Regions from separate parts of the Viridibacillus sp. NPDC093762 genome, predicted to be linked through region 4. Evidence: riboswitches for the same ligand, from Rfam matches in the RefSeq annotation. Region 4 holds a riboswitch; each other region holds the start of a gene.
What was found. Region 4 has a riboswitch for cobalamin ahead of ACQKM9_RS00150 (ABC transporter substrate-binding protein). Riboswitches for the same ligand answer to the same signal wherever they lie in the genome.
Positions count from the first base shown of each region.

Region 1: it holds a riboswitch for cobalamin, as region 4 does, so the genes downstream of both, ACQKM9_RS07300 (ribonucleoside-diphosphate reductase subunit alpha) here and ACQKM9_RS00150 (ABC transporter substrate-binding protein) in region 4, are expected to answer to the same signal.
Region 2: it holds a riboswitch for cobalamin, as region 4 does, so the genes downstream of both, ACQKM9_RS04140 (energy-coupling factor ABC transporter permease) here and ACQKM9_RS00150 (ABC transporter substrate-binding protein) in region 4, are expected to answer to the same signal.
Region 3: it holds a riboswitch for cobalamin, as region 4 does, so the genes downstream of both, ACQKM9_RS13025 (Ig-like domain-containing protein) here and ACQKM9_RS00150 (ABC transporter substrate-binding protein) in region 4, are expected to answer to the same signal.

Region 1 is NZ_JBNNUK010000004.1:67,717-73,564, reverse strand. Features, by position in the region: gene ACQKM9_RS07310 (PepSY domain-containing protein) at 1-589, shown strand, start outside; gene ACQKM9_RS07305 (PepSY domain-containing protein) at 681-1,868, shown strand; cobalamin riboswitch at 2,104-2,282, shown strand; gene ACQKM9_RS07300 (ribonucleoside-diphosphate reductase subunit alpha) at 2,464-4,689, shown strand; gene ACQKM9_RS07295 (ribonucleotide-diphosphate reductase subunit beta) at 4,701-5,741, shown strand.
Region 2 is NZ_JBNNUK010000002.1:60,541-66,388, forward strand. Features, by position in the region: gene ACQKM9_RS04115 (YolD-like family protein) at 47-250, opposite strand; gene ACQKM9_RS04120 (hypothetical protein) at 312-521, shown strand; gene ACQKM9_RS04125 (energy-coupling factor ABC transporter ATP-binding protein) at 843-1,691, opposite strand; gene cbiQ (cobalt ECF transporter T component CbiQ) at 1,684-2,478, opposite strand; gene ACQKM9_RS04135 (energy-coupling factor ABC transporter substrate-binding protein) at 2,480-2,782, opposite strand; gene ACQKM9_RS04140 (energy-coupling factor ABC transporter permease) at 2,779-3,540, opposite strand; cobalamin riboswitch at 3,743-3,926, opposite strand; cobalamin riboswitch at 4,164-4,360, shown strand; gene ACQKM9_RS04145 ((2Fe-2S) ferredoxin domain-containing protein) at 4,556-4,921, shown strand; gene cobJ (precorrin-3B C(17)-methyltransferase) at 4,950-5,848, shown strand, end outside.
Region 3 is NZ_JBNNUK010000009.1:135,210-141,057, reverse strand. Features, by position in the region: gene ACQKM9_RS13035 (patatin-like phospholipase family protein) at 1-49, opposite strand, end outside; gene ACQKM9_RS13030 (hypothetical protein) at 191-415, opposite strand; gene ACQKM9_RS13025 (Ig-like domain-containing protein) at 591-2,393, opposite strand; cobalamin riboswitch at 2,624-2,800, opposite strand; gene ACQKM9_RS13020 (DUF4083 family protein) at 3,044-3,226, shown strand; gene ACQKM9_RS13015 (hypothetical protein) at 3,344-3,475, opposite strand; gene ACQKM9_RS13010 (CAP domain-containing protein) at 3,612-4,454, opposite strand; gene ACQKM9_RS13005 (ion channel) at 4,774-5,139, shown strand; gene ACQKM9_RS13000 (methyl-accepting chemotaxis protein) at 5,455-5,848, shown strand, end outside.
Region 4 is NZ_JBNNUK010000001.1:23,623-29,470, forward strand. Features, by position in the region: gene ACQKM9_RS00135 (GGDEF domain-containing protein) at 50-1,135, opposite strand; gene ACQKM9_RS00140 (DUF1934 domain-containing protein) at 1,357-1,794, shown strand; gene argS (arginine--tRNA ligase) at 1,794-3,461, shown strand; cobalamin riboswitch at 3,741-3,930, shown strand; gene ACQKM9_RS00150 (ABC transporter substrate-binding protein) at 4,059-5,012, shown strand; gene ACQKM9_RS00155 (FecCD family ABC transporter permease) at 5,045-5,848, shown strand, end outside.

The DNA.
Region 1 (5,848 bases), on a different contig from region 4:
ACCTCTTACAACTGATGAAATTTATAATAATATTGAAACGATGTATGGAGGGGAAATTATCTCCTTCCTTACTATAAACGATCAATATCGAGTGCAGCTTCAAAGAAATAACAAGCTTTATCAACTCGAAGTTGATGCTGAATCAGGCAAAATCTTATTGATGAAGCAGAAAAAAACAGCTGTTAAAGAAAAAATAAACTATCTACCAGAAACTGGAATACGAAAAATTATAAAAGAACAATATGACGGGGATATAAAAAAAATCTCACTCAATACAAATAAGGAAGAACCGGTATATCAAATAGAAGTAGTAAATGGTAAAGAGCATATTAACTTATTAATAGATGCAATTAATGGGGAAGTTTTATCAGAAATTCAAGCAGATGCAGAGCAAGATTCTTCACTTTTATCTAAGGAACAAGTGATTACTATTGCTAAGAAAAAACTGAATGGAACTGTAGATGAAATTTCTTTTTACGATACGAGTGATGGCGGATATTATTTAGTGGAGATTGAAGGTAACGACAAAGATGCAGTCTTCCAAATCCATGCTATTTCCGGCAAAGTGTTATCCATTACGTGGGATTAATAATTTCTCATCAAATTCTAATCTTATTCTCCTTATTCTTTCATTTTCATTGTGTAAAGTATAAGTATCAACAAAGAGGAGGAAGATAATTATGAAAAAAATGATTACGGCATTAGCAATTACGGGATCACTTGCAGTCTCTGGAGTAGTTGCGGCAGCGGGTATTCAAACTAACTCAGGTAAAATTTTATCTTCAAAAGAAATTTCGAAAAAGGCACTTAGCTACGTAAAAGGTACAGTATACAAAGTAGAATTGGACAAAGAAAAAGGTGTTCAAGTATATGAAGTTGATGTAAGAGGCAAAAGTAAAGAATACGAATTAACATTAGATGCTAAAACGGGGAATTTACTTGAAAAGAAAACAGAAACAACAAAAGTATCTAATTCAGTTAATAATAAAAAAGTAATTGGTTTAGCAAAAGCGAAAGAAATAGCATTAAAATCGGTTAAAGGTTCTGTGAAAAAAGCAAAATTAGATCGAGAAGATGGTATTTACGAAATTGAAATCATTAGAGCTGGATATGAATACGATTTTGATATCAATGCGTACACAGGGAAAATTGTGAAAAAAGAAAAAGAGAAGATTTCAAAAAAAGTAGTAACTGGCAAAGTGATTGGCTTAGAGAAAGCGAAACAAATAGCATTAAATAATGTTGGTGGTACTGTACAAAAAGCCAAACTAGATAAAAGTGATGGCGTATACGAAATCGAAATTATTAATGGTGCAACAGAATATGATTTTGAAATCGATGCAAAAACAGGAAATGTTATTAAAAAAGAATCAGAAGTAGCTGACGATGTAATCACAAATACTAAACCGGGTATTCCAAGTACTGGAAATACCGAGAAGCCTTCAAAGCCATCAACAAGTAATAAAGTAATAGGTATTGAAAAAGCAAAAGAAATTGCTTTAAAAAGTGTTAATGGTACAGTGAAAAAAGCTGAATATGACCGTGAAGACGGAGTATATGATTTTGAGATTTTAACTACTGATTATGAATATGATATCGAAGTCGATGCAATAACTGGGAAAGTTATGATTACTGATAAAGAAAGAATTACAAAAACACCAAATCCAGTAACACCTTTCATCAGTGAGCAAAAAGCTTCTCAAATTGCTTTAACAAAAGCAAAAGGTACCATTACTAAAATTGAATTGGATGAAGAAGACGGCGTTTATGAAGTTGAAGTAAAAGATGGTATGTATGAATACGAATTAGAAATTGACGCTAAGACTGGTGCCATTCTTGATTTCGAAAAAGAGTATGAAGACGATTAATTGTTACTAAAATAGATATTATGCTACCCAAAATACAATTTTGGGTAGTTTTTTATTATTTTCTTACTTAAAACAATTCTAACCTCCTGTTTTTTAAAATAAAAATAGACATTATAGGAAATAATAAAACATTTTTCGTAGGTCTTTTGCTTTCATTTACTTTAATTTAGCATTTCCACTTGTCTGACAGGAACACAATATGTTAGATTAGATTAATCAGTAAAACACAATATATAGTATGTGAGCGAAAAAAGGTACCATATACGGTTTAAAAGGGAATTCGGTAGAGAAACCGAAGCTGTCCCCGCAACTGTGAATGCGGACGACTGTCAATTAACCACTGAGCAATGCTTGGGAAGGGTGACAGTTGGATGATGCATGAGCCAGTAGACCTGCCTTTTTGCGCATGATGACACTTTCTTCGGGGGTTGAGAAGTGGAAGCGAGAGACTTTACATTGAACAATTTACTTTTGATTTCAAAAGTATTTTTTTGTTGTGATTTCGCCTGTTTCCAATTTTAAAACCTAGAGCGATGGCTCTGCCGAAGAAGGCAGATTCATCGCTTTTTATATTTGTAAAAAAGGAGACGACGATATGGTCCAATTAATGACATATGAAAGAGCAATATTATTATCTCGATTAGAGGAAGAGTTTGGTAGAGAGGAAATTAGTCAGCTTATTAGAAAGTCTGAACGCTGGGAAAATAAGAATCCAGAAGGCACTGATGCTGAATGGACGAAGGCGATGAGCCTAGAAGCGTTAAGCTTTTTAGATGAAGAAGACACATATTGGACATTCGTTGCAGCTCGCTTATTGTTGGCGGGTGTTTATAAAGAAGCATCTACAGTACGTCAATTAGAAGTAGGACAGGTATACACAGCATTTGCTAAACAAGTTAAGAAGCTTGTCGAAAAAGGTTTATATGACCCAGCTTTAACAAGGTCATATACAAAACAGGAACTTGAAGAGATTGGCTTAATGATTGAACCTAAACGTGATGAAATCTTTACATATATCGGATTGAAAACACTGTTGGATCGTTATGTAACTCGAGACTTTGACAAAACACCAATCGAATTACCTCAAGAGCGTTGGATGATTATAGCGATGACTCTAATGCAGAATGAAAAAACAGATCGTCTTGCAAAAATTAAAGAATCTTACTGGGCAATGAGTAATTTATATATGACGACTGCTACTCCTACATTATCAAATGCAGGTAAAACACATGGTCAATTATCAAGTTGCTTTATCGATACAGTTGATGACAGCTTACAAAGTATTTATGATTCAAATACTGATGTTGCGACACTTTCGAAGTTTGGCGGTGGTATCGGCGTTTATATGGGGAAAGTACGTAGCCGTGGATCATCCATTCGTGGTTTTAAAGGGGCATCAAGCGGTGTTGTTCCTTGGATTAAACAATTAAATAATACAGCAGTATCAGTAGATCAATTAGGTCAACGACAAGGCGCGATTGCTATTTATCTTGATATTTGGCATAAAGATATATTCCCATTCCTTGATTTAAAATTAAATAACGGTGATGAACGTATGCGCGCACATGATATTTTCACAGGCGTTAGCTTACCAGATATTTTCATGGAGGCTGTTGAAGCACGTGAAGATTGGCACTTATTTGACCCGCATGAAATTCGCGAAGTAATGGGCTTTAATCTTGAAGATTACTATGACGAAAAACGTGGACAAGGTTCATTCCGTGAAAAGTACGAAGCTTGCTTAGCGAACCCGATATTAACACGTGAAGCTGTACCAGCAATTGATATCATGAAACGCATTATGCGTAGTCAATTAGAAACTGGCGTACCGTTCATGTTCTATCGTGATGAAGTAAACCGTAAAAACCCGAATAAGCATGAAGGTATGATTTACTCAAGTAATCTATGTACAGAAATTTTCCAAAATATGAGCGCCACTAAATTCGAGTCAATTACATTAGAAGATGATGTCATTGTAACGCGTCGCAAACCTGGAGACTTCGTTGTATGTAACTTATCATCTATCAATCTTGGACGAGCTGTCCCTGCTGAAGCTTTAGAAAGATTGATCCCAATTCAAGTGCGTATGTTAGATAATGTTATCGACTTAAATCGTATTCCTGTTCCACAAGCAGAACGTACAAATGCCCGTTATCGTGGTATCGGTCTTGGTACATTCGGTTGGCATCATTTATTGGCACTGAAGAGTATTACATGGGAATCAGAGGAGTCTGTTGAATTTGCGGATAAGCTTTATGAGCAAATTGCTTATTTAACAATTCAAGCATCAATGGAATTAGCAAAAGAAAAAGGCCAATATCCATTATTTGAAGGTTCGGAATGGCAAACAGGAGAATACTTCTCAAAGCGACAATATAAAGATGAAAAGTGGACTGCATTACAACAAGCAGTTGCTGAAAATGGTATGCGTAACGGTTATGTAATGGCTATTGCGCCGAACTCATCAACATCAATTATTGCAGGAAGTACGGCAAGTATTGATCCGATCTTCCAAAAATCTTATTCTGAAGAGAAAAAGGATTATAAGATCCCGGTAACTGTCCCTGATTTGAACCAAGAAACAACTTGGTATTACAAATCTGCTTACTTTATTGATCAAAATTGGACTTTAAAACAAAACGCAGCACGTGCCCGTCATATCGACCAAGGTATTTCGCTAAATTTATATGTACAAAACACTGTCAAGGCTAAAGAACTATTAGAATTGCACTTAAATGCTTGGAAACTGGGCATTAAAACGACATACTACGTCCGCTCAACATCGGTTGAACTATTAGAATGTGAATCATGTGCAAGCTAGGAGGAACTACGATGACAAAACTAGAAAAACGTCAATTAATGGATAAAACAGCTCCAAACCGTTCAACAGGTATTGTAAACGGGAGCTCTTCAAATATATTAAACTGGGATGATGTTCGTTTTAGCTGGGCGTATCCAAAATATAAAAAGATGTTAGGTAACTTTTGGACTCCTTTCGAAATTAATATGGGGAATGATATTAAAGAGTTCCCAACATTAACAGCGAATGAAAAAGAAGCATTTATGAAAACAATCGGTTTACTTGCAATGTTAGACAGTGTTCAAACAGACTATGCAGGAAAAGTGGCAGATTATTTAACAGATTCTAGCTTAAATGCTTTAATGATTATCCTTGCACAGCAGGAAGTAATTCATAACCATTCTTACTCATATATTCTTTCAAGTTTAGTATCAAAAGATGAGCAAGATAAAGTATTTGATTTCTGGCGTACAGAGCCAGTCCTTGAAAAACGAAATGACTTCGTTATTAAAGGATATAAAACATTTTCTGAAGAACCTAATATCGACCATATGTTAAATTCCATCGTCTATGACGTCATTTTAGAAGGTTTATTCTTCTATTCTGGTTTCGCATTCTTCTACCATTTAGCACGCAATCAAAAAATGGTAGCAACGAGTACAATGATTAACTATATAAACCGCGACGAACAGCTTCATGTTGACCTATTCGTTAAAATCTATAAAGAATTGTTAGAAGAGTATCCTGAATACGATACGCCAGAGCGAGCTAAGCAAGTTGAAGATATTTTCCGTGAAGCAGCTGCACTTGAAATCGAATGGGCACATGAAGTCATTGGAGATAAAATTGATGGCTTAGATGTAGATGATGTAGAAGATTATATTTACTTCTATACGAATGTACGCTGTTCACAGTTAGGCTATGAAAGACCTTTTGACGGCTACCGCAAAAATCCTATGAAATGGATCAAAGCCTATGAAGATGTTGATTTAGGGAAAACTGACTTCTTCGAACAACGTTCACGTCAATATGTGAAGGTAAATGTTCAAGATAATGGTTTTGATGAACTATAAAAAATGAAATAATAATATGAAGATGGGCGCTGAAGGGAGCGCTCATTTTTTTTTGTGGTGCGAATAATATTTAGACCTATTTGTGATTGTGCCAGAATAAAAACACT
Region 2 (5,848 bases), on a different contig from region 4:
AATAATATCAAAGAACTTTATACATAAAAGTCCATCATGAGAGGATTCAATAGAAATTTTTTTTAAAATAGTCAATTTTATCAATAATACCTTGAATGATCTTAAGAGAATTATTTGAATAGTATTGGACTTCAAGTTTCAATTTATTATTTAAAGCGTTTTGAATTATGAAATTTATCTCTTCAAACTTTTGCTCATCAATTATAGGTTTTGGGACATCATTATTTGCTTGCCATTCTGTGTTATTCATAAATGGTGATTTTTAGGTTCATTCAAATGTCCTCAGTAGTTGTTGGTATTGGCTTGGCAGTTTGGACAGCTATATTGGTGGCAGATTACGTTATTCTTCACAAAAAGCAAGGTTAATCATATCAGGTGATAAAAAGATTGCTGTGAATAAAGGGAATGTAATTATATGGTTTGTAAGTGTAATTGTTGGACTTCTGTTTACTTCAAATCCATTATTCACTGCACCATTTGCAAAGGGGATTTTCAAAGGTAACAGCCTGGGATGGGAGTAATACTAACATTTGTGGTTGGTTTAGTCTTAAGTAGTATTGTTTATGTCTATTTTCAAAGTGGATACTAAAAATGAAAAACCCACTTTAGAACAAGTGGAAGCTAAGTAGTAGAATGTTAAACAAAGCCATGAGCAAAAAGTTCTCGTGGCTTTGTTTATTTCTATATTAAATGTAAATAGTAATAAGACTACTAATAATATATGACTAAATATTGATTTGATATAAACCTCGCTAGTCTATATATAAAAATCAAAATCCAGCATCTAAGAGAAAATAAAAACCATACTAGTAAAAATCTAGTACGGTTTTAGAATAAACATGTTACTTTACAGTTATGTTGGTCTTAAATTGTTGAAATAATTGCTCCCTATTTCGAGGAAAGGGGGCATCAATTGCTAACATGCCGTTTTGTTGTAATTGCTCTGCCGTTTCAAATACCCAGGGCTTCTCAAGATGAGCTTTTGAAAGTAAATTAGGCTGTTTAAAAACGGAGATGGGATCACCATGATATAGAATTTGTCCATCACTCATGACGATGATCTCATCAGCCCATTCATATGCAAAATGCACATCATGTGTCGATAAAATAATGGTTTTATGCGGTTTATGAATCGTATTTAAAAGTGACATGATTTGCTTAGAATAATATGCATCGAGACCTGCAGATGGCTCATCTAAAATAAAGACATCGGGATTCATTGCTAAAACTCCAGCAATAGCGACACGTTTTTTCTGCCCTAAACTCAAAAAGTGAATCGGTTTTTGTTGTAGGGGTATAACTTCAGTTTCTTGCATCGCCCAGTCAACTTGTTCAACGACTTTTTCTTTAGACCAGCCAAGATTAATAGGTCCAAACGAAATATCTTGTTTTACAGTGCCAGAAAATAATTGAGAATCCGGATCTTGAAAGACTATGCCAACTTGCTCTCGTAACTGTGATAAAGATTTTCGTCCATATTTCATCCTTTGACCTTTAAAATGTATCTCACCTGAAGTGGGTTGCAATATCCCATTTAAATGCTGAAATAATGTAGATTTACCAGCACCGTTATTACCGAGTAATGCAATTTTCTTACCCTTTTTTATAGAAAGAGAAAGTTCGTTTAATGCAATCGTGCCATCTTGATAGCTATGTGTAAGGTGTTGAATGTCAAAAAATAGCTCATCCATTTAGACTTCCTCCGAACCGAATATGAACAGATACAATACTAATTGAAATGAGTCCAATTACTACCCAATTTCTTTTAGAAAATGAATATTCATTCTCTAATAATTTTATATCTTCCGTATAGCACCGAGAATTCATCGCAATAATTAATTCTTTAGAACGCTGAAACACATGGACAAATAAGGAGGAAACAAGTAACCCTAACGAATTAATACTTTGTTTTACAGTTAAATAACCAAGACGAGAATTTTGTGCTTGATGAATTTTAAGTGATGTTTCCAAAAAAACAAAAATGAAGCGATATGTGATCTCGGTTAATTCGATTAATAATGCTGGTACTTTCAGCTTACTTAAGACATGTAAAATATCATGTACAGGTGTAGTCAATGTTAAGAAGTATAAGCAACTAATACTACTTAGCACTGTAAAAAATAATTGAATTGCCGTCTCAACACTATTTTCCGTAATAAAAATATGTAATCCTAGAAATTTAGTTGTCCAAAGTGATGAGGTAATTAAGGAATAGTTACTTGAAAATGAAATCAAAATGGTCAGCATACTCGATAATAGGAAAAAACTAGGTACTAATAATAACTTGAAATAATATTTAAAAGGAATTTTTGCACCTAAAATTGTAAAAGCACTCATCACAATAAGTGTGATGAGTGATACAAGTGTGTCTCTCACAGTTAACGAAAATAACATCAGAAAAAAGGTAAATACCATTTTTTCTATTGGATGAATATGCTGCCAACGATTCATATAAGCATATTTATCAATAAGAAGCATCTTATATTTGCCCCTCTTTATTTTTAACAGTATCTTTTCGTTTGTATTTACCTCTTGTTAAACCAACAAAGTAACCGATAAAGCCAGCACCAATCGCTGCTTGAAGACAGAATAATAGACTTTCGATTTCACCACTTGGTGGTTCCCAAATACTTGAGAACCAAGGCTCATAAGAAGCATTTATTTCACCAATGGCAGCTTCAGCTTCACCATCAGCCCCTCCGAATTCAGCTCCTTTTTGAATGAAAAGAGGGAAGATTGCAAGAATGACAACGATTGAGATTAGTATTAGATTTTTTTTCAACGTTGTTCAGCCCCTTTCGAGAGAACGCGCAGCGCTTTTAGCTCAGCTACGTTGTATTTTTTTAAGAAATTCATAATGACCACAGTTAAAATACCTTCAGAAATAGCTAAAGGAATTTGCGTTAATGCGAAAATACTACTGAATTTAGTGAAAGAAGCAAAGAATCCACCGACTTCAGAAGGGAAAGCAAGTGCTAATTGAATAGAAGTGACTAGATAAGTGCCAAGATCACCTAAAGTTGCAGCCAAAAATACAGCAAATGCAAAAGGTAAGCCTGCTTTAGAAGTCCCTTTGTATACACCGTAAGCAATTAGAGGACCAACGACTGCCATTGAAAAAGCATTTGCACCAAGTGTAGTTAAGCCACCGTGAGCTAAAAGCAATGATTGGAATAAAAGAACAATAAAACCTACAATACTCATTGCAAATGGTCCAAATAATACAGTTCCTAAACCTACACCAGTAGGGTGAGAACAACTACCTGTAACAGAAGGGATTTTAAGTGCAGATAAAACAAAAGCAAAAGCCCCAGATAAGCCAAGCATCATTTTAGTATCTGGATTTTCCTTAATTGTTTTACTTATTGATCGGAAACCAATAATCAAAAACGGAATTGTTACTGCCCACCAAAAGATAGCCCATTCAACAGGTAAGAACCCCTCCATAATGTGCATGGCAAATGCTTGTTTTGGAACAATCATGACAAATGCTAAAAAGTAGATTATTTTCCAGATAAATATTAATTTTAACTTATTCATATTATTCTCCCTTTTGTTTATGTATTTTTATTGGATATACAGTGATATACAAATAACACCTCCTATGAAATACCTCTCTAGATAGGGCGTACAGCAATTTTTTTAAATAAAAAAGCACCTCTTTCATAGAAAGAAGTGCGTGAAGGAAAAGTCATCAAAAAATAAGACTTACTCACTTTCACACCCATCCTCGTAGGTTGAAACAGTTCCTCACTTTATGGCAGGTCTCCTGGCTTAGATTCATCATTTTGCTACAGCCTTCCCGTCATTTGACAGTGACATCTTGTAGCAAAACTCCTCAATACAGTGGCGGGACCGCGCCGGATTAACACCGACTTCCCTTTTCAGTTAAACGCTAATTTAACACCATAAAGTTTATTGAATTGTTTGATTTCAGAATATAGTGTATCATGGGAAATTTCTTTCTACTAGATTTTTTTTATGTGATTTTCAAAAATATTGAAAATGAGTAGTAAAGTAGATATAACTGTTTTGAACGACTTTATATAGGTGAAAATGCAAACTTTAAATTATGACAAGATAATATTCATAAAAAAACTATTTGAATCTAGTAAAATTTAGTATATGATAGTTACAGATTTAGAATTTACTGAATAATACAATTGAATATCAAATTTAAAAGTGCCGACATGTTTGGACTATTGAGCATGTTGGATAATAGGGAAATCGGTTAGAATCCGATGCAGCCCCCGCTACTGTACCGCTGATGAAATGATAATACTCACTGGTGAAATACTGGGAAGAGATCAAAGTAAAGTGACGCGTAAGCCAGGAAACCTGCTTTTATAATTATGAACGATACTTTTCGGAGGGAAAGGTGAAGGCTACAGTGGACGACGCTTATTTTTTGTGTTGTCTGAATAATCTAGTTTTTAAACCTTAATTCTTTGAATTAAGGTTTTTTTATTTGCCAAAATAGATAACTAGTTGCCAATTCACCCTATTTCCATAGATTTTTCTTGAAAAATGATGAACATCGTATGGGAGGAACACTATGACAACTTGGAATTTAGAAAGTATGAAAAGCCATTTGCTTATTTGCAATGGCAGTAGTTGTTTGAAGAAAGGCGCGGAAGAGGTAACGCTGGCAGTCAGAGATGAGATTGCTATGCTTGAGATTGACGAACAAATACATACTACTCGAACTCGCTGTAATGGGCGTTGCAAAGATGCCTGTGTCGTAATTGCATATCCACAAGGTACTTGGTATAAAGCTGAATCTCCTGAAATTGGTCGTCAAATTGTACGTGATTGTATGGATCAGCAAGTTGCACCTCATGTTGTATACCAAACAATTAATGGCAACATGACGCAAAACCCGACATCAGGAGCGATTAAAGGTATTTCGAAAAACAAATAGTTAGATGTAACGAAAAGGAGATGTTTGAATGTCGCAACTTGGAAAACTTTATGTAGTCGGTTTTGGTCCAGGTGATTTTAAACATATTACAACTAGAGCAGTTGAAGCATTGCAAGAAAGTGATTTCATTATCGGTTATAAAACGTACGTTGAACTCATTCAAGATTTAATTGATAGTAATACAGCAGTCATCAGTACAGGTATGACTGAAGAAGTTTCTCGGGCTCAAGAAGCTGTAAGACAAGCTGAAAATGGTAAAAAAGTGGCAGTTATTTCAAGTGGAGATTCCGGTGTCTACGGAATGGCCGGACTAGTTTATGAAGTGTTAATCGAAAAGGGATGGACAGAAGAAACTGGTGTTGAAATTGAAGTTATTCCTGGTATTTCGGCTATTAACTCTTGTGCTTCTTTACTTGGCGCACCAGTCATGCATGATTCATGTACGATCAGCTTAAGTGACCATCTAACTCCATGGGATTTAATAGCAAAACGTGTGGAAGCTGCGGCAATGGCGGATTTTGTAATAGCTCTTTACAATCCACGTAGTGGCCGTCGTACACGCCAAATTGTCGAAACACAACGTATTTTACTACAGTATCGTTCACCTGAAACACCAGTAGGGTTAGTAAAAAGCGCCTATCGTGATAGACAAAATATCATCATTACTAATTTAAAAGATATGTTGAATCATGATATTGGCATGTTAACGACAGTTGTCATCGGCAATTCATCGACATTTTTGTATGACAATAAGATGATTACACCTCGTGGTTACCAAAGAAAGTACACATTGAATGCCGAAAAACAACCACTTAAACCACATCAACGCTTGAAAGAAGAGGCTGAGCCATGGGCAATGGACCAAGAAACCGGTATTCAGCGTAGTCAAAATATTGAAAGTACACCTGCTTTAGAAAGAGCCCAGCT
Region 3 (5,848 bases), on a different contig from region 4:
ATGTCCCGCCTTCAAGCACTAAACTTGTATCCTTCACATTGACCTGCATTGAATCACTCTTTCACTATATTTCTATTATTATTTTATCATATCACTTACACTTAGAATTAAGCGTAAACAGTATATTACACTTGTATTCAACCTCTGATTTATGTAATTGCCTAATATAATATATTACAATACAGCATATTTATGTTCCCAGAAGGAGAAGCATATAAATAGCTGCGTAAACAGGTAGTGCAATTGAAGTAATAAGATACATTGTCATCTCGCCTTTAGAAAGTTTTCTTTTCCACTTAGTTAATTTAAGCTGCTTACAATAAATAGCGCTCGAAATGAATAGTAATAAAAAAGCTAAATCTTTTATGTTTTCTAAAATAGTAATTAAATAATCAACTCCTTGAAGGTTTTGCACTACGTGAATTATCTGTAAATATCTCCAAAACCCTTCCAATTTAGGTGATTTAAGTTTTGTTTATCATTTGATCAAAACAATAATCAAATTAGACAGATCCAAATAAAAAGAAAAAGAGTAGCCCTCAAAGGCCGGTTTTTACCGACTTTTTGGACTGCCCTTTTTCATATGACCATTACTTCACTTTCACGCTAAGTTTGCTACTTTTATTTCCTGCTGGATCCTTCGCGTAAATTGATAGCTTAGAATTTGCTTTTTGTTTTTTGATTTTCACACTAAAATTACCTTTGCTGGATGCTTTAGCTGAGCCAATTTTTTTGTGTTTACTATTGTATATTGTAATTGTTGCTTTTGCTTCAGTTTTACCTTTTACTTTTGTAGTTTTCGAAGTGATTTTAGATACTGTTGGTTTTTTCGGTGCAATTTTATCTTTTACAATAATTGTTTTTGATACGCCTTTATTACCTACTGTATCTTTCGTTTTTACAACTAATTTTACGTTCTCTTTTTGTTTTGTAATCTTCAGCTTATAGTTACCTTTGCTACTCGCTTTTGTTGATGTAAGTAGTTTTGAGCCTTTATAAATAGAAACTGTTGCTTTAGCTTCTGTAGTTCCTTTTACAGTAGTTGTTTTGTTTGAAATTGTTCCTATTGTAAGTTTTGTTGGGCCGATTTTATCTAATACAGTAATTGTTTTTGTTACACCAGCATTGCCGGTTACATCTGTCGTCTTTACTACTAATTTCACATTCGCTTTTTGTGCAGGAATCTTTAACGTGTAAGTTCCTTTACTACTAGCTTTTGTTGATGTTAGAAGTTTAGTTCCATTGTATATTGAGACTGTTGCATTTGCTTCTGTTGTTCCTGTTACAGAAGTAGTTTTGTTTGAAATTGTACCCACTGTAAGTTCTGTTGGGCCTTCAGTATCTGGATTTTCCACTGGTGGATTAGTATTTGGTATTTCCCCATCTGCTAATCTTGCAAATGTTGATTTTCCATTCAATGCGTCTGCTAACGCAATGATTACTTGTTCAGTCGCCATTAAGTTAGTTTTAGTATCTTTGATCATCCATTTAAATGATCCGTCTTCTAATTGGTAATCATCAATCATTTTTTCAAGAATGTTAACTTTTTTACCGTCTTTTTCATAGCTCCATTTGTCCGTTGTTAAATCCTCTCCAGCTGAAGCTAGTCCCATAATAATACTTGCCATTGAGTTCGTATTATTAACAAAACCATCTTTTTGATATTTTGCATGAATACCGTCTACTGCTTTTTTAATAGATTCGTTAATTATTTCATTGGACTTATCAGCATTATTTAATAGCGTTAATGCCGTTAAATTCCAGCCTGTTACATCTAAGTCATCAGATGAACCAAATCCAGAGAATAATCCTGAATTATTTTGTTTCTTTAAAATTACTTCTAAATGTTTGGCTTTATCATAGTCTGCATTTGCTAATCCTAGCGCAATTGATGCCCAAGATTCACCATATGGTGTAAAAAAGCTACCATCAGCTTTTTGTTTATTTTGTAAATCTTCAACAATATTGCGTTGTCCAAGGCTGGTAGGATCTAACCCAAGAATATAAGCACCTATAATAGTACCTGCGTCTTCATTTGAAGTGCTTGAAGCAGCCGTTTTAGGTTTTACCCAATAAGATTGTTCACTTGTAACTTCTGAGCCCTCTGCCCACTTGTAGTTTTTAATATCCATACCTAGTGCATACATTGCTGATAATGACCAGTAGCCACTGTGGGAACTAATTACCCTAGAACTAATAGTTTGGTTGTTAGTAATATAATATTGTTTTGCCTTTTCTAGTGAGTTCACTAGTTTTTCTTTGATTACTTGTGGTGATGTTGTTTGAGATGCATTGTTTACTACCGTATTATTTTCAGCTTGAGCTGTAAACGGCGATAGTAGTGATAGTAGCATAACAAAAGCAAACATCATGCTAATTGAACGTTTTAACATTTGAATTCCTCCGATTTTATTTAGGTTTGTTGGATTCGGAATTCGGCTTTTTCATGCTAATAGATTAAATAACTTTCACTTATGTTTTAAATGAAGGAATTTAAAAGTTCTTAACAATGAAAAAAGCTATTTCCCCATAGAGAAATAGCATAAATACAAAGAAATATAGGACAACAGTTTTGTCTAATATAGATTGTTTTGCCGTAATCTCACTTTATTCCGAAGAGTAGATATACGCTCTGAATTAGATAGGTCTCCTGGCTTAGCATCAATTTACTCAAAGGACCTTCCCGTATAAAACAGTGGTATTTCCTTATTTCATCAGCATTTACAGTTGCGGATACAGCCTCGGCATTTCACCGAATTCCCTTTTATGTATGTACTACACCTAATTCTGGCATTCAATATTCACTTGTTATAAACTTATCATAATATTGAAAATTAATCTATTGGATAATGATTTATTTTTGATATTTTATCCATTTCATATCAAATTCTTATATTAATCAAAGAAGAATTGTATTTATCTCAATTCCAAAATTGTATTTATCAATGAATTTATCAATATTTGAACCGCATGAATCCTAAAAACATGTTAAAATTGAATATAATACTATTTTAATAGCGGAAATGAATAAAGGAGGCAAAAGGTGGCTAATTTTGGAGATATACTTATACTTTTTATTGTTATTGCTTTAATTATATTAGGTACGATTTCTTTTATGCTATTTATTAGAAGAATCATTATTAATACCACACCAAAGAATGAATCTACTGAACTAAATGAAAAATTAGATAGGATTATCACGTTATTGGAAAAACAATCCAAATAATTGTTATTCATTATAAAAAAACTAGCTGTCGAATCTTATATAAAATTCAACAACTAGTTTTTAAATTCTTTTAATTCTGCTTTGATAATAATGGACGATTATTTTGCCAAATAACTTCTACTGGAATATCGAAAAATGAAGAAAGTGTTGCACTTCCCAATGCTCTCCTTTTTCTACTTGCCAATTAATATTTTCTAGAATCCATTGCCCTTCTCTTTTCAAACTTACCTCTTTCATATGTAATACCATATAGAAAACCCCTATATATATATCCACTCTATTATAACTGAATATTCAAAACGATGGGATGTAAAAGAGAATAAGGTTAAGAAGTTATCAAAATAGTAAACTCCCTCATGTTCTTGGACAATAGGGGGTTTTCTACCTATTTGGCAAAAATTTGTGTTCCATATGTTGGATATTGAGCACCTTTACCCGAGACAACTATACCTATTCCAACTTTTTGATAATTGGGTGATAGAATATTTGCTTTATGGCCAGGGGAATTCATCCATCCTTTCATGAAACTCGTTGCTGTTGGATAACCTGCTGCAATATTCTCTCCTGATGCATATGTGTTATAATCAGATCCTTTTAGGAGGTTAGACCAGCTTCCATAAGTTGGGCTTGTATGGCTGAAATAGCGATTTTTCTCCATATCTAATGATCGAATTATCGCAAGCTTTGTTAGTTTTGGATCTTGCTTTAAAGGCTTCAAATTCTTTTTTGCACGTTCTTTATTTAAAATAGTAACTATTTGGTCTTGCATTTTTTTATTTCCTAAATCACTGTAACTATCGACAAATTCCCCAGATTTAATCCAGTATGTCTTGCTACCTTTTTTAACTTTAATCCAACCATTTGTATTGGCAGCACTCACTTTATATATTCCAGCTGGAAGTTTCGTTGCTGATTTAGATCCTTTTTCTTTTTTATAAGTCGTTGTTTTTTTTGAAAGATAGACATAATCACCAGTAAAACCGTCTTTTATCCACTTTTTATCTTTTGTTTGCATCCATTTATCTTTAGTTGTTTTTATAATCGTTACTTTCTTTTTTGCAGCTACTGTAGATTTTCTTCCATATCCACCTTGCTTAGTAAACAACCTACTCTTTTCAGTAAGCGTTACTTGTTTTGTTTTTGAAGCACTTGCTTTAGCATATTGAGGGCTTGCTAAACCTCCTAAAAAGATCATAGCCATGAAAATGACGCTTAGTTTTTTCAGCATGTTATTCACCTTAATTCCTCCGAATCAAATTTTTAATACGATATTTTCAATGTAATTAACACTCTCAATAGTCTTTTAGGAGAGTTCGACATTAAATATAGCTGTTTTATTAATATCAATAAAAAAAGAATCGTATAGACCACAATTTGTATTCACTATATCATATTATCAAATTTTTATGGTCTTGATGGCCAAATATAGTTTTATGTTATTATCACTTCAAATTTATATAGGCATTTAGAACCACTCTTAGAAGACTATTTATTTATCTCCTATCTGTTGTATACTAGTTTCATATAGCAAGAGAGTGAGAGAATGTATGATTTCATTTATTTTAACTACAAAACGCCTTTTAAAGGCTTTAATCCGTGCTTTTAAACAACCGTTATTTATTTCATTGTCTACTACATTATTTTTTATCCTTTTGTCAGGCACGATGTTTTATACAAAGGTAGAAGGATGGTCTATAATTGATGCCATATACTTTTGTGTTGTTAGTCTGATTCCGAGTGGTGTAGATACTTCACTCACGCCAACTACAAATCTGGGTAAAGTGTTTGCGATGTTTTATTTAGCGGTTGGAGTAGGAGTTATGTTTTTAACATTGCTGACTATTGGTAAGACAATGATTAATTATACAGATGATTCGACTACGGATATTAAAAAAAGCAAAAAATTATTATAAGTTTAAAGGTTGTCTTAAAAGACGACCTTTTATTTTTTTAATAGTTCACTACTCAATCAGTTTCAACATTATTCGAAGTTTTATAGTTACACGAATTGAATTTGAGCTATTTTTGAAGTAGTTTCTTTTCTCCCTTCAAATTTCGTCGATACAAAGTAGGTTTATCTAAATTTTCCCCTTTCGAATAATCAAAATATTTACTCTATATGTAATATAAGATATGATAAACATAGTTATTTTTATCTATAAACGAAATATTTGTAGATACAAATTACTTATATCGGATAACTAGTATATAGAAGAGAGGTTTTTTATTTGAGTTTATTAGAAGTATTAAAACAGGCTACACCATACATACAAATGGCATTCAATAATGAAATCTTTGTAAGTATAGTTGAGCGAGATCAAAACAAGGTTTACTTTGCATCTCCAGGAACTAAAGTTGATCTGGGAGTAAAAACTGGTGACACTATGGAGAATACTGAAGAATTGCGAAGAGCCTTCTCCGGGAAAAACGTTACGAAAGATATACCTGCAGAATTTTACGGGGTTTTACTTCACACGAATATATATCCAATTAAAGAAAATGGACATGTAATTGGAGCTTTTAGTTTAGTATTTTCTATGGAAAAACAAGAAAAGTTACAATCTTATATGGACCATCTACAAAATGCTGTCATAGGTTTACAGGATAAAGTACATCTTGTTG
Region 4 (5,848 bases):
AAAACGCTAAGAAAAGGGTGAATTTTCGTAGCGCTTTATTAAAATAATATTAATTATTCAATTGATTAAAGTGAACGAGTTGGTTGGAACCTCTTGCTATAGCTTGCATGATGGCCTTATCTGCCGAAAATGCGAGATCCTTTGATGTATTACCGTTGTCAGGATATGAACAAATACCGATGGAAACCGTAATAGGAATTACATGACCAGTGGACACAACGAGTGGTGTTTTGGCAATTTGTGATTGAATTAATTTTGCATAATGTATGCCATAAGCAGGCGGAGAGTCTTTGCAAACAATATAAAATTCTTCACCACTAATTCTAGCAGCTTCCGCATCAATCGTTTTCACATAGTTTTTTAACTGTGTACCAATTTGTTGTAAGATTTCATCACCAACAGGATGACCATACGTTTTATTAACTTTTTTAAAAGAGTCAATATCAATTAATATCAATGAAAAAGGAACATTATTAGAGAGTAAATCATCTATTATTTGCTGGAAGCGTCGGTTATTCGGCAGACCAGTTAAATAATCTGTTTCTGCCATTTTTTCAGTTTCTCGCATACGATTAAACTGATTTCGAATTGATTTTAATACAAGTAAAGTTATGTAAAATGACAAGATATAAAAAAGTGCAGTTTGAATAACATTTTGTAAGCCATGTGTCCAAGTATCTGAAAGAATATAGAAAACAATGCAAACTTGGAAAACGATATAAGTGAAATAGAAATAGATATTGCGGAATGTAATTGGTTTTTTTATTGAAATTAATGTGATAACACCACCAATTACTAAAATATTTAGACCTGCAAAAATAGACGTTTCTGACAATCCAAACACATAAATTCGAAAAATCCCAATGATGAGCGAGGACAGAGCGATAGCAATTGGACCTCCGAGCAATCCACTGAGTAAGATACTAATAAAACGACCATCACTAATAATATCATTTTGGTAATGTACAGCCGTGCCCATCAAAAGTAAACCGGTAAGTCCAGCTACAAGACCGACAATCCAAGGTTGCAGCTCTATAAAACTATCTTGATAAGGTTCTAAAGACTCGTATAACCAAAATGAAAATATAACAAAAGTAAATAAAATCGAAAAATTAATGATTAATTCGAGCAACATATAGATTCTCTCCTACCATTTTATCCCTCCATTATAACATTCAATTTTACAAGAAAAATGAAAATAATTATGTATCCGCTATAAAACGACAAATGATAGTTCGAGCGAGTGATTTTAAAGAATCCACTGTTTGTCCTAAATTTACTTGCACCTTGAAAAAACAAGCGATTCTAACCTATAATAAGAAGGTTATATAAAGAATAGAACGGAGGCCCATAAGTATGACTAGTGAACTTAAAGCACCCGTAAAATTAAAGTTAAAAACGACAATTCGACAATCTGAAACAGAAGCTGAAACTTATGAGCTTTGGTCAGAAGGTACGATAGTTCGAAAAAGGGACCAAACGTACTTACAATATGAAGAAGTTCAAGAAGATAAACATATTCGTTCAACTTTAAAATTCGGTAATAATGAGGCGGTTATTCTTCGAAATGGTGATGTGAAAATGCGTATGCCATTTTTACTTAATCATGAACAAAACGGCCATTATGATAGTGAATTCGGTGCATTACCAATCGTGACGTATACGAAGGACATGCTATTCGAACCGCATGACAGTAAATCGAGCGGACGATTTTATTTAAACTATGATCTAATCGTTGGTGGACAATCAGTAGGCGATTATACTTTAGAAATTAATTACTCGGAGGGAAAATAATGAACGCAGTAGAACAAGTGCAACATGCGATTAAAGAAGCGCTTCTTGCAGCAGTATCAAAAGCAGGTCTTTTAGAAGATACATCAACATTGAATATACACTTAGAAACACCAAAGGATAAGACGAATGGCGACTATGCAACTAATATAGCTATGCAACTTACAAAATTAGCTAAAAAGCCTCCACGTGCAATCGCTGAAGCTATTATTGAAAACCTTGATACTACAGGTACTGCTATTGAGAAAATCGACATCGCGGGTCCTGGTTTTATGAATATTGTGCTACGCAAAGACTATTTAGCGGAAGTAATCACGACTGTTTTAGCGCAAGGCGCAGAATATGGACGTTCACAAGCTGGCGCTAATGAAAAAGTACAAGTTGAATTTGTATCAGCTAACCCAACTGGTGACCTTCATTTAGGACATGCCCGAGGAGCATCTGTAGGGGATTCATTATGTAACGTTTTAGACTTTGCAGGATATGATGTCTCACGTGAATACTACATCAATGATGCAGGTAATCAAATCAATAATTTAGCAGCATCTTTAGAAGCTCGCTACAAACAAGCGTTAGGCTTAGATGCTTCTATGCCTGAAGACGGTTATCATGGTCAAGATATTATCGATATCGCAGGTAAATTAGCTGCTGAGTTTGGTGATTCGATTCTAAGTAAATCAGATGAAGAGCGCTTTGAATTTTTCCGTGAACATGGCTTGAAATTAGAGCTTGGTAAATTACAAAAAGACTTAGCAAACTTCCGTGTAGACTTTGACGTTTGGTATTCTGAGACATCACTTTATAAATCAGGTAAAGTTGAAACGGCTCTAGAAAAACTTCGTGAGAATGGTCATGTATTTGAAGAAGAAGGCGCTACTTGGTTCCGCTCGACAACATTTGGGGACGATAAAGATCGTGTACTTATAAAAAATGATGGCTCTTACACATATTTAACACCAGATATTTCATACCATGAAGATAAAATTCAACGTGGCTTCACTAAACTTATCAACATTTGGGGAGCTGACCACCATGGCTATATCCCACGTATGAAAGCAGCAATCGAAGCACTTGGTTACGATCGTGACACATTAGAAGTTGAAATCATTCAAATGGTGAACTTAATGAAAGACGGCGAAAAAGTGAAAATGAGTAAACGTACAGGTAACGCGGTTACTTTACGTGAACTTGTTGAAGAAGTTGGCTTAGACGCAGTACGTTACAACTTTGCAATGCGTGCAGGTGATTCACATATGGACTTTGACCTTGACCTAGCTGTTAAGCAATCAAATGAAAACCCTGTTTACTATGCACAATATGCACATGCGCGTATTTCTTCAATCTTGCGCCAAGCAAAAGAACAAGGCTTTGCAGCATCTGAAGAACATTTAAATCTTCTTAATGCAGAGAAAGAAATTGATGTCTTGAAAAAAGTAGGGGACTTCCCACAAGTTGTTGCGGATGCTGCGAAGAATCGCACACCACACCGTATTACTAACTACATTCAAGAACTAGCAGCAACTTTCCACAGCTTCTACAATGCTGAAAAAGTTTTAGATGCTGATAACAAAGATCGCTCAGCAGCACGTTTATCTCTAATTACAGCAGTTCGCACAACAATTGCCAACGCACTAAAACTTATTGGCGTATCAGCACCTGAGAAAATGTAATGACAGAAAAACCCTTTTAGCTACTGAGGTTGAATAAGCTTGTGAATCTAAGAGGTACTTATAAAAAGACTATTTCGCACTGAATAAGTGTGGAATAGTCTTTTGGTTTTTATAAAGAACAAATGAAAGAAAAAAATTTGCGCTAGTTAAAGATAAAATAGCTAGACTTCATCGATTCATGTCACAATGTGTTATTACTAATAGTTCCACCAAGCCTAGTAACAACTTGGACAAGTATTTAATTTTCTGTATAATTGTACAGGATGTAATAAAAAATTGTATATTGTGAAACATGTTGGTTCTTTACTTTGATTTAGTAAAGAGAAAAGGGAAGTCGGTGTAAATCCGATGCGGTCCCGCCACTGTATGTGTGAGCAAGTCGTAATTTGTCACTAAAGCATAGCGCTTTGGGAAGGCACGGCAAGCTGTGATCACGAGCCAGGAGACCTACCAACATGGAGACCACCAATTAGAACTACGCGGATAGAAATGGTGTCAGTAAAAGTGCATTTTAAGTACTGCTATGTATATATTCACTGTCATCGTATCTCTCGTCGTAAAACGAGAGTTTTTTTTATGAACAAGGAGGAAATGTAAATGAAGAAAATATGGCAATTTTGTTTAGTGCTTGTTTTAGCACTAGGCGTGTTAGTAGGCTGTGGCCAAACGGATGATACTAAGAAAAAGGAAAATAGCGAGCCAGCAACAGAGCAACAGGTAGCAGGATATCCATTAACAGAGACTGATGCACTTGGCAATGATGTGAAATTTACAGAAGCACCAAAGAGCATTGTTACTTTAGTGCCAAGTAATACAGAAATTCTTTTCGCTTTAGGATTAGAAAAAGAAATTACTGCTGTATCGGATAATGATGATTATCCTGAAGCGGCAACGAAAAAAGAAAAAATCGGAGGGATGGAATTTGACGCCGAGAAAATTATTAGCTTAAATCCAGAAGTTGTTTTTGCACACGAAACACTTTTAGGTACTTCTGAAGCAGGTCTCCAACAATTACGTGATGCTGGATTGAAAGTTTTTGTTGTCAAAAACGCTGAGAATTTTGATGAAACGTATACAACAATTGAACAAATAGGTCACATTACTGGTAAAGCGGATGAGGCTAAGAAGATTACGGATGATATGAAAGCAAAAGTAAAAGAAGTACAAGCTAAAGTAAAAGATGTAAAACAAAAATCTGCATTCGTCGAAACATCAGATGAACCTAATATTTACACTGCAGGTAAAGATACATTTATGCAAGAAATGTTTGATTTAGCTAATATTAAAAACGTCACAGCAGATCAAACAGGTTGGTTCCAAATTGACCCTGAAGAAATTGTGAAACGTAATCCAGATACAATTATCGTGAAATACAATGTGAAAAATATTGTCGAGAAGGTGAAAAATCGCCAAGGATTCGATAGTATCACAGCTGTTAAAAATGATGCAGTTGTTCAAGTTGATGCGAACTTAACAAGCCGTACAGGTCCTCGTCTTGCTGAAGGATTAGAGGTCATTGCAAAAGCAGTATATCCAGAGGCTTTTGAGTGAGGAAAACCATTTTAGGGTACACCATAGCCTTTGTGATTTTAATTGTTAGCATTTGGCTAGGTGTATCAATTGGTTCTGTAAAAGTTCCAATTAGTACGTTATGGAATACGGCAGCGGATCCAACAGCGACCAATATATTGTGGAAAATACGCATGCCGCGCGTTGTGCTTGCAGGGTTAGTAGGAGCCTCTTTGGCAATTGCGGGTGCTGCTTTCCAAGGGTTGCTGAAGAATCCTCTCGCCGATCCGTATACGTTAGGAGTGTCATCCGGTGCCTCGGTAGGTGCTGTGGTGACGCTCTTTTTCGGCATTTCGACCCCTATTTTTGGTATATACACATTACCAGCCTTCAGCATGCTAGGGGCCTTATTGGCGATGATGGGTGTAATGGCTTTTGCACGATTAGTTGATCGAACTATGAAAATGGAAACGCTGATTTTAACAGGGATTATCGTTAGTTCATTTTTAGGTGCATTAATTTCATTGTTAATTGCCTTAACAGGTGATGAGTTACGGCAAATCATTGGGTGGCTTATGGGAAGTGTTTCAATGCGTGGATGGCCATATGTCAAGATGGTGTGGCCTTTTGTACTCATTGGTTCATTTTTATTATGGTTAAACCGTCGTGAATTAAATGCGATGTTATTTGGAGAAGAACGTGCCAAGTATCTTGGTGTTGACGTGAAGAAAAGTAAAATTCTGATATTAATAGGCGGATCTATGTTAACAGGTGCTGCAGTTGCAGTGTCTGGAACAATTGGCTTTGTTGGACTCGTTGTACCTCATATGACACGACTTTTATTTGGAGCAGATCACCGTCACTTGTTACCTTTATCG